2 regions of the Streptomyces sp. NPDC104106 genome follow, and region 2 is predicted to be linked to the other one. Evidence: riboswitches for the same ligand, from Rfam matches in the RefSeq annotation. Region 2 holds a riboswitch; the other holds the start of a gene.
What was found. Region 2 has a riboswitch for cobalamin ahead of ACZ60X_RS14515 (ribonucleoside-diphosphate reductase subunit alpha). Riboswitches for the same ligand answer to the same signal wherever they lie in the genome.
Positions count from the first base shown of each region.

Region 1: linked by a shared signal. The riboswitch ahead of ACZ60X_RS00290 (cobalamin biosynthesis protein) and the one ahead of ACZ60X_RS14515 (ribonucleoside-diphosphate reductase subunit alpha) in region 2 are both predicted to bind cobalamin.

Region 1 is NZ_JBVJMF010000001.1:54,600-58,803, forward strand. It holds gene ACZ60X_RS00275 (lysozyme) at 1-669, shown strand, start outside; gene ACZ60X_RS00280 (inorganic phosphate transporter) at 826-2,118, shown strand; gene ACZ60X_RS00285 (hypothetical protein) at 2,154-2,381, shown strand; cobalamin riboswitch at 2,512-2,652, shown strand; gene ACZ60X_RS00290 (cobalamin biosynthesis protein) at 2,757-3,719, shown strand; gene ACZ60X_RS00295 (cobyric acid synthase) at 3,716-4,204, shown strand, end outside.
Region 2 is NZ_JBVJMF010000005.1:194,826-199,029, reverse strand. It holds gene ACZ60X_RS14515 (ribonucleoside-diphosphate reductase subunit alpha) at 1-1,933, opposite strand, end outside; cobalamin riboswitch at 2,061-2,185, opposite strand; gene ACZ60X_RS14510 (GNAT family N-acetyltransferase) at 2,249-2,755, opposite strand; gene mctP (monocarboxylate uptake permease MctP) at 2,830-4,204, opposite strand, start outside.

The sequences.
Region 1 (4,204 bases), on a different contig from region 2:
CTCGCCATGCCCGGGGCAGCGGCGGCGGGACCGCCGCTGCCCCGGGGGCACGACGTCTCCTCGCACCAGAAGCACGTCGACTGGGAGGCGGCCCGGAGAAAGGGAGCGCGGTTCGTGTACGTCAAGGCGACCGAGGGCACGGGTTACCGCAATCCCTACTTCGACGAGCAGTACGGCGGCGCGCACGGCGCGGGCCTGATCCGGGGCGCGTACCACTTCGCACTGCCGGACGAGTCCTCCGGCGCCGCCCAGGCCGAGTTCTTCGTGCGCAACGGCGGCGGCTGGCTGGCCGACGGCTGGACGCTGCCGCCCGCGCTCGACATGGAATACGACCCGTACACCAGGAAGCGGAAGTGCTACGGACTGGACAAGGCGCGCATGGTCCGCTGGATCCGGTCCTTCAGCGACGAGGTGGAGGCGGAGACGGGGCGCCGGCCGGTGATCTACACGACCAGCCCGTGGTGGAAGCTCTGCACCGGCGACAGCCGAGCGTTCTCGTCCGGCAACCCGCTGTGGATCGCCCGGCCCGGCGACTCGGACCCGGGGGCGCTGCCGGGCGGCTGGCGGCACTGGACGTTCTGGCAGCACGGCACCGGGGGCGCCCTGCCGGGTGACCAGAATCTCTTCAACGGCTCCGTCGACCGGCTGCGCGCCTTCGCGCGCGGCTGACAGCCAAGGGGCGCCTGGGGCACGGGCGACGCACGGCGGCAGGCGCAGCCCGGTCCCCCCGGTCCGGACACCACCGCGCCGGTCCCAGTTCACCTTCCGTTCACCCAGGTTGCCTACGTTCATCCAGCCAACGACCTCGAACGATTGCCTGGGTAAATGGAAAGCTTCTCGCTGATCCTCGCGATTGTGGTGGTAACCGCGCTCGCGTTCGATTTCACGAACGGTTTCCACGACACCGCCAACGCGATGGCCACCACCATCTCGACAGGCGCCATGAAGCCCAAGATCGCAGTTGCCATGTCCGCCGTCCTCAACCTGGTCGGCGCCTTCCTCTCCGTGGAGGTCGCGAACACGATCTCCAAGGGTCTCGTCGACGAAAAGGGCATCCGTCCCGAGGTCATCTTCGCCGCCCTGGTCGGCGCGATCCTCTGGAACCTGCTCACCTGGCTGGTGGGTCTGCCGTCCAGTTCCTCGCACGCCCTGATGGGCGGTCTGATCGGCGCCACGGTCGCCTCCGCCGGCTTCGGCGCCGTGCACGGTGACGTGCTGGTGACCAAGGTGCTGCTCCCGGCGGTCGCCGCGCCGGTCGTCGCGGGCGTCGCGGCCATGCTGGCCACCCGGCTGTCGTACGGCGCCGGCGGCGCGGCCGAGGGCGAGGCCTCCCGCAAGGGCTACCGCGTCGGTCAGATCGCCTCCGCCGGCCTGGTCTCCCTCGCGCACGGCACCAACGACGCCCAGAAGACGATGGGCATCATCACCCTCGCGCTGGTCGCGGGCGGCGCCCTCGCCCCCGGCTCGAACCCTCCCACCTGGGTGATCCTCTCCGCGGGCCTGGCCATCGCGCTCGGCACCTACATCGGCGGCTGGCGCATCATCCGCACCATGGGCACGGGCCTGACCGACCTGGAGCCGCGCCAGGGCTTCGCCGCCCAGACCAGCGCGGCGACCGCCATCCTGGCCTCCTCCCACCTGGGCTTCTCGCTCTCCACCACGCACGTCGTCTCGGGCGCCGTGATGGGCACCGGCCTCGGCCGCAAGGGCGGCGTGGTCCGCTGGTCCACCGCCACCCGCATGACCGTCGCCTGGGTCCTCACCCTCCCGGCCGCCGCGCTGGTCGGCGCCGGCGCCGAGTCCGTCACGGACCTCGGTGACTGGGGCACCGCCGCGGTGCTCGTCTTCCTGGTCGCCGCGAGCGCCGCGATCTGGAGGATGTCCCGCCGCGAGGTGGTCGACCACACCAACGTCATGGAGGAGGCCGCGGAGCCGGCCGGCGTGGTGACCGCCGCCATCGCCGCGGTGGCCCCGCCCCCGGCGGGCACGATCGGGGACGACCTGACGGCCACGATGGACGACCTGACGGCCACGATCGCCGCCCCGGCCGGCACCGGGACCGCGGCGTCCGCCACCCCGGCCGCCGCCTCCGCCACTCCCCCGGCCGCCACGGTCTGACCCCGGCCGCCCCCGGTTACCAAGGAAGCATCCCCATGAAGATCGACTGGTCGGCCATCGGCTCCGTCTTCGGCGTCAGCCTGCTGTTCACGGTGGGCCTCGTGGTCCTGTTCACCCTGGGCATCAGGGGGCTGACCCGGCGCGAGCAGGCCACCGCCCAGGGCGCCTCCGCCGCCCTCGCCGTCACCGGCGCCTACGTCTGCTTCGCGGCCTGCGCGGCGGCGGTGGCGTACGGCATCTTCCTGATCGTCTCCAAGAGCTGACGACGGCGCACCCGCTCCCGGCTCCCAGCTCCCCTCCGCGGTCGCGGAGGGGAGCTTTCTCATGCCCCTCGCGCCCCGGAATGTGGGGATCGGCACACTCCCCCCTCCCAGGTCAACGGCAAGTTGACGGCCGTTCCGGACGCGTGGTGGACTGCCCAGGCCATGTACGGCGGCAGGAGAGGAAGCCGGTGCGAATCCGGCGCGGTCCCGCCACTGTCACCGGGGAAGAACCCCGGGAGCCAGGAACTCTCACCGCCGAATCTCGTCGAACCAGGGCGCGGACACCCTGAGTGAGGACATCGATCGCCATGCCCGGCTGCCGAAGGACAAGGACCCGTACCAGGCCCGCTCCTGCACCCACGGCCGGCTGAGCCGATGGGTGCCGATCGCAGTTACGCGTACGGCGCCGCCGCCGGCCTCCTCGGCGATCTGCTCCTCGGCGATCCGCGCCGCGGGCATCCGGTCGCCGTGTTCGGGCGGGCGGCCGCGGCCGTGGAAGGCGCGTTGTGGCGCGACCACCGCGGCTGGGGCACGGTGCACACGGTCGTGTGCGCGGGCGGCGCCGTCGCGCTCGGTACGGCCGCCGCACGCGCCGTACGCCCCTCCCCCACCGCCTCCGCGGCGCTGACCGCCGCCTCCGTCTGGGCGGTCGTCGGCGGTACGTCGCTCGCGCGCGAGGCCCGCGCGATCGGGCGTGCCCTGGCGGCCGGTGACGTCGAGACCGCCCGCGCGCGGCTGCCGCACCTGTGCGGCCGCGACCCGCAGTCGCTGGACGCCGACGGGATCGCCCGGGCCGTGGTCGAGTCCGTCGCCGAGAACACCTCCGACGCCGTCGTGGGCGCCCTGGTGTGGGGAGCGGTGGCCGGCGTGCCGGGGCTGCTCGGGTTCCGGGCGGTCAACACCCTGGACGCGATGGTGGGGCACAGGTCCCCCCGCCACCGCCGCTACGGCTGGGCCTCCGCGCGCCTCGACGACGTGGCCGGCTGGCCGGGGGCCCGGCTGACCGCCGTACTCGCCGCCGCGGCCGGACCCGATCCACGCGGCGCCCTGCGTGCCTGGCGGACGGACGCCCACCGGCACCCGAGCCCCAACGCCGGGCCCGTGGAGGCCTCCTTCGCGGGCGCGCTCGGCGTCCGGCTGGGCGGCACGCTCTCCTACGGCGGCCGCGTCGAGCACCGGCCCGTCCTCAACGGCGACACCGGCCGGGCGGTCCGGGTCACCGACATCGACCGGGCCGTACGGCTCTCCCGCCGCGTCGGCCTGCTCGCGCTCGGCACCACGGTCGCCGCGCGCCTCCTCGTCAAGGGTTTCCAGGGTCTGAAGGGACGTGGGAAGTGAACGGGGGACTCCTCGTCGCCGGCACCACCTCCGACGCCGGCAAGAGCGTCGTGACGGCCGGGATCTGCCGGTGGCTGGTGCGCCAGGGGGTGAAGGTCGCGCCGTTCAAGGCGCAGAACATGTCGCTCAACTCCTTCGTGACGCGCGAGGGCGCGGAGATCGGGCGGGCCCAGGCCATGCAGGCCCAGGCCTGCCGGATCGAGCCGACCGCGCTGATGAACCCCGTGCTGCTCAAGCCGGGCGGCGAGCGGAGCAGCCAGGTGGTGCTGCTCGGCAAGCCGGTGGGCGAGCTGAGCGCGCGCGGCTACCACGGCGGCCGGCAGCAGCAGCTGCTCGGCACCGTGCTGGACTGCCTGGCGGAGTTGCGGGGCACGTATGACGCGGTGATCTGCGAGGGGGCGGGCAGCCCGGCCGAGATCAATCTGCGCCGGACCGACATCGTCAACATGGGGATCGCGCGGGGCGCGCGGCTGCCCGTGCTGGTG
Region 2 (4,204 bases):
GCAGGAACTCACCGGACAGCGTCTCGCGCTTGAACAGGTTGGACACCTGCGGCTCGATGCACTCGTAGACGCCCGCGATGGAGGCGATGGTCGCGGTGGGCGCGATGGCCAGCAGCAGCGAGTTGCGCATGCCGACCTCGGCGACACGGCCGCGCAGCGCCGCCCAGCGCTCGGGCCAGGTCAGCTCGACGCCGTAGTGGTCGGGGTGCAGCACGCCCCGGGCGGTACGCGTCTTCTCCCAGGCCGGCAGCGGGCCGCTGCGCTCGGCGAGGTCGGCGGAGGCCTCGTACGCGGCGAGCATGATCCGCTCGGCGATCCGCGTGGACAGGGCCTTGGCCTCCGGCGAGTCGAAGGGCAGGCGCAGCTGGAAGAAGACGTCCTGCAGACCCATCGCGCCCAGGCCGACGGGGCGCCACTTGGCGTTCGACCGCCCGGCCTGCTCGGTCGGGTAGAAGTTGATGTCGACCACGCGGTCGAGGAAGGTGACGGCGGTGCGGACGGTCTCGTCCAGCCGCTCCCAGTCGAGGTCGCCGGCCGCCGTGTCCACGAAGGCGCCCAGGTTCACGGAGCCCAGGTTGCAGACCGCGGTCTCCCCGTCGTCCGTGACCTCCAGGATCTCGGTGCAGAGGTTGGAGGAGTGGACGACGTGGCCGGGCAGGGCCGTCTGGTTGGCGGTGCGGTTGGCCGCGTCCTTGAAGGTCATCCAGCCGTTGCCGGTCTGCGCGAGCGTGCGCATCATGCGGCCGTACAGCTCACGGGCCGCGATGGTCTTCTTCGCGAGGCCCGCCTGCTCGGCCTTGCGGTAGGCCGCCTCGAACTCCTCGCCCCACAGGTCCACCAGCTCCGGCACGTCGGCCGGCGAGAACAGCGACCACTGCTCGTCGGCGCCCACCCGGCGCATGAACTCGTCCGGGATCCAGTGCGCGAGGTTCAGGTTGTGCGTACGGCGGGCGTCCTCACCGGTGTTGTCCCGCAGCTCCAGGAACTCCTCGATGTCGGAGTGCCAGGTCTCCAGGTACACGGCGGCGGCGCCCTTGCGCCGGCCGCCCTGGTTCACGGCCGCCACCGAGGCGTCCAGGGTCTTCAGGAACGGCACGATGCCGTTGGAGTGCCCGTTGGTGCCACGGATCAGCGAACCGCGGCTGCGGATGCGGGAGTACGACAGCCCGATGCCGCCGGCGTGCTTGGAGAGCCGGGCCACCTGGTGGTAGCGGTCGTAGATGGAGTCCAGCTCGTCCAGCGGGGAGTCGAGCAGGTAGCAGGACGACATCTGGGGGTGCCGCGTGCCGGAGTTGAAGAGCGTGGGGGAGGAGGGCAGGTAGTCGAGGCGGCTCATGAGCCCGTAGAGCGCGGCGACTTCGTCCACGGAGCGGCTGGTGTCGTCCTCGGCGAGACCGGCGGCCACCCGCAGCATGAAGTGCTGGGGGGTCTCGATGACCTTGCGGGTGATCGGGTGCCGCAGCAGGTAGCGGCTGTACAGGGTGCGCAGGCCGAAGTAGCCGAAGCGGTCGTCGGCGCCGGTGTCGACCAGGCCGTCCAGCCGTTCGGCGTGCAGCCGCGCGAACTCGGCGGTCCGGTGGGCGATCAGGCCCTCGCGGTGGCCGACGGCCACGGACTCGGTGAAGGACGTCACGCCCTGGGAGGCGGCCTCGGCGCGCAGCGACAGGGCCAGCAGCCGGGCGGCCAGCCGCGAGTAGGCGGGGTCCTCGGAGATGAGCCCGGCGGCGGCCTCCGTGGCCAGTTCGCGCAACTCCGCCTCGTCGGCCCGGGCGGAGCGGCCGCGCAGCGCGGCGGCGGCGACCCGGCCGGGATCGGCGTCGGGGAGGTCGGCGGTCAGCTCGGTCAGGGTCCGCAGCAGCGCGGTACCGGGACCGTCGGTGTCCTCGGTGTCCAGGCCGCTGGCTGAAGCCGGATCTGCGGGCGCGATGGTCACGTGGGGCTCTCCCTCGCTCGGCACGGGGGCCTTGCGGAGGGCAGGGGGCAGCCACGAGCGCGCACGGCGTCGCGTCCACCGGCCCATTCCACGAGGCCCGGACGTCGGAAGGCACCCGGGCCGGACGGCCGGGCGCACGCTGCCGGCAGGTCCTCGGACTGACGCGAGCGCGCGAATGCACGCAAGTACACCGTTGCGGGACAGTTCCGGATTCGCACCGGATTCCCCTGCGGCGACAGCGAGGATGAGCATACATCTAGTGCCGGGCTGTCATGGCACCCCCAGATGTTGTGTCTGTTGTGTGTCGCGGCGGCTTCAGAGTGTCAACTCGTAAGCGAGCAGGGCGATGTCGCAAAGCTCCGGCAGGGGGTTCCAGTCCCGCTCGGGTGTGCGGACGAAGCCCAGGCGTTCGTAGATGCGGTGGGCGCTGTGCATGCTGCGCTGGGTGGACAGCACGACGGCGCGGCAGCCGTCGGTGGCCCGTGCGCGGTCGACGCAGGCCCGGACGAGGGCCTCGCCGACGCCCCGGCCGCGCGCCGCGTGGGCGACGGCCAGCATACGAATCTCGGCCTCTTCGGGGCGGGCTATGTCGGCCATGGGCCCGCCGTACGGCACGAACGTGACGCCGCCGAGCACGGTTTCCGCCGCCGCGGCGACGAGCACCTCGGCGTCGGCGGCGCGCTTGGCCACGTCCCGCAGCTCGGCGAGGTAGGCGTCGCTCTCCCCGAAGTCGAGGAGGCCGTCCTGGAGGTAGGCCCGGGCGGTGATCTCGCCGAGGGCTGCGTAGTCGCGGGAGGTGGCCTGCCGGATCACGAAGTCCATGGCACCGAGTGTGCCGGACGGATACGGCGACGGGCCGCCGGATCTCCTGCGACGGCCCGTCGCCCGGCGGTCGCTCAGTGGCCGGCGCCCGCGGTCGCCGGCGGCAGCTCGACCTGCACCCCCGGGTCGCCCGCGTCCGCCGTGTAGTCCTCCGGCCTGGTCTCGTCCAGGCCCTCAGGGGCCTTGACGGCCTTCAGGACGAGGGTCAGGACCACGGTGACCAGGACGTTGAGGACGAACGCGGTGAGGCCGATGTAGCCGATCTCGCCGATGCCGGGGATCTCCTTCGCCGAGCCGCCGAAGTGCTTCTGGGTCGGGGAGGCGACGCCGTACGCCGCGACCGTGCCGTAGACCATGCCGACCGCCCAGCCGGCCAGCAGCGCCCAGCGGTGGAACCAGCGCGTGAACAGGCCGCCGACCAGGGCCGGGAAGGTCTGCAGGATCCAGATGCCGCCCAGCAGCTGGAAGTTGATGGCGACCGTCTTGTCCATGGTGAGGACGAAGACCAGGGCGCCCACCTTCACCAGCAGCGACACGAACTTGGAGACCTGCGCCTCCTGCTTCGGCGTGGCGTCCGGCTTGATGAAGTCCTTGTAGATGTTGCGGGTGAACAGGTTCGCCGCCGCGATCGACATGATCGCCGCCGGGACCAGCGCCCCGATGCCGATCGCCGCGAAGGCCACGCCCGCGAACCAGCTCGGGAACATGTCCTCGAACAGCTGCGGGATCGCCAACTGGCCGTTCTTCACCTTCACTCCGGCCGCGATCGCCATGAAGCCCAGCAGGGCCAGCAGGCCGAGCATCAGGGAGTACAGCGGCAGGATCGTGGTGTTGCGGCGGATCACCTCACGGCTCTTCGACGACAGGGTCGCGGTGATCGAGTGCGGGTACATGAACAGCGCGAGGGCCGAGCCGAGGGCCAGCGTGGCGTACGTCCACTGGCCCGCCTCCGGTGGCACGAGCGCACCGCGGGGCTTGCCGGTGGCCGGACTGATCTGGCTGAACGCATGGCCCGCCTTGGCGAAGATCTCGTCGAACCCGCCCAGCTTGACCGGGATGTAGATGATCGCGACCGCGATGACGATGTAGATCAGGGCGTCCTTGACGAACGCGATCAGGGCGGGCGCGCGCAGACCGGACGAGTAGGTGTAGGCGGCCAGCACGCCGAAGGCGATGAGCAACGGCAGGTCCCGGACGAACCAGTTGGTGCTGCTGTCCCCGCCGACGCCCATCACGTCCAGCACCGCCTGGATGCCGACGAGCTGCAGCGCGATGTACGGCATCGTCGCCAGGATGCCGGTCAGCGCCACCGCCAGCGACAGACCCTTGGAGCCGAAGCGGCCGCGTACGAAGTCCGAGGTCGTCACGTACCCGTGGCGGTGGCTGACGGACCACAGGCGTGGCAGGAAGGTGAAGATCAGCGGGTAGACGAGGATCGTGTAGGGCACC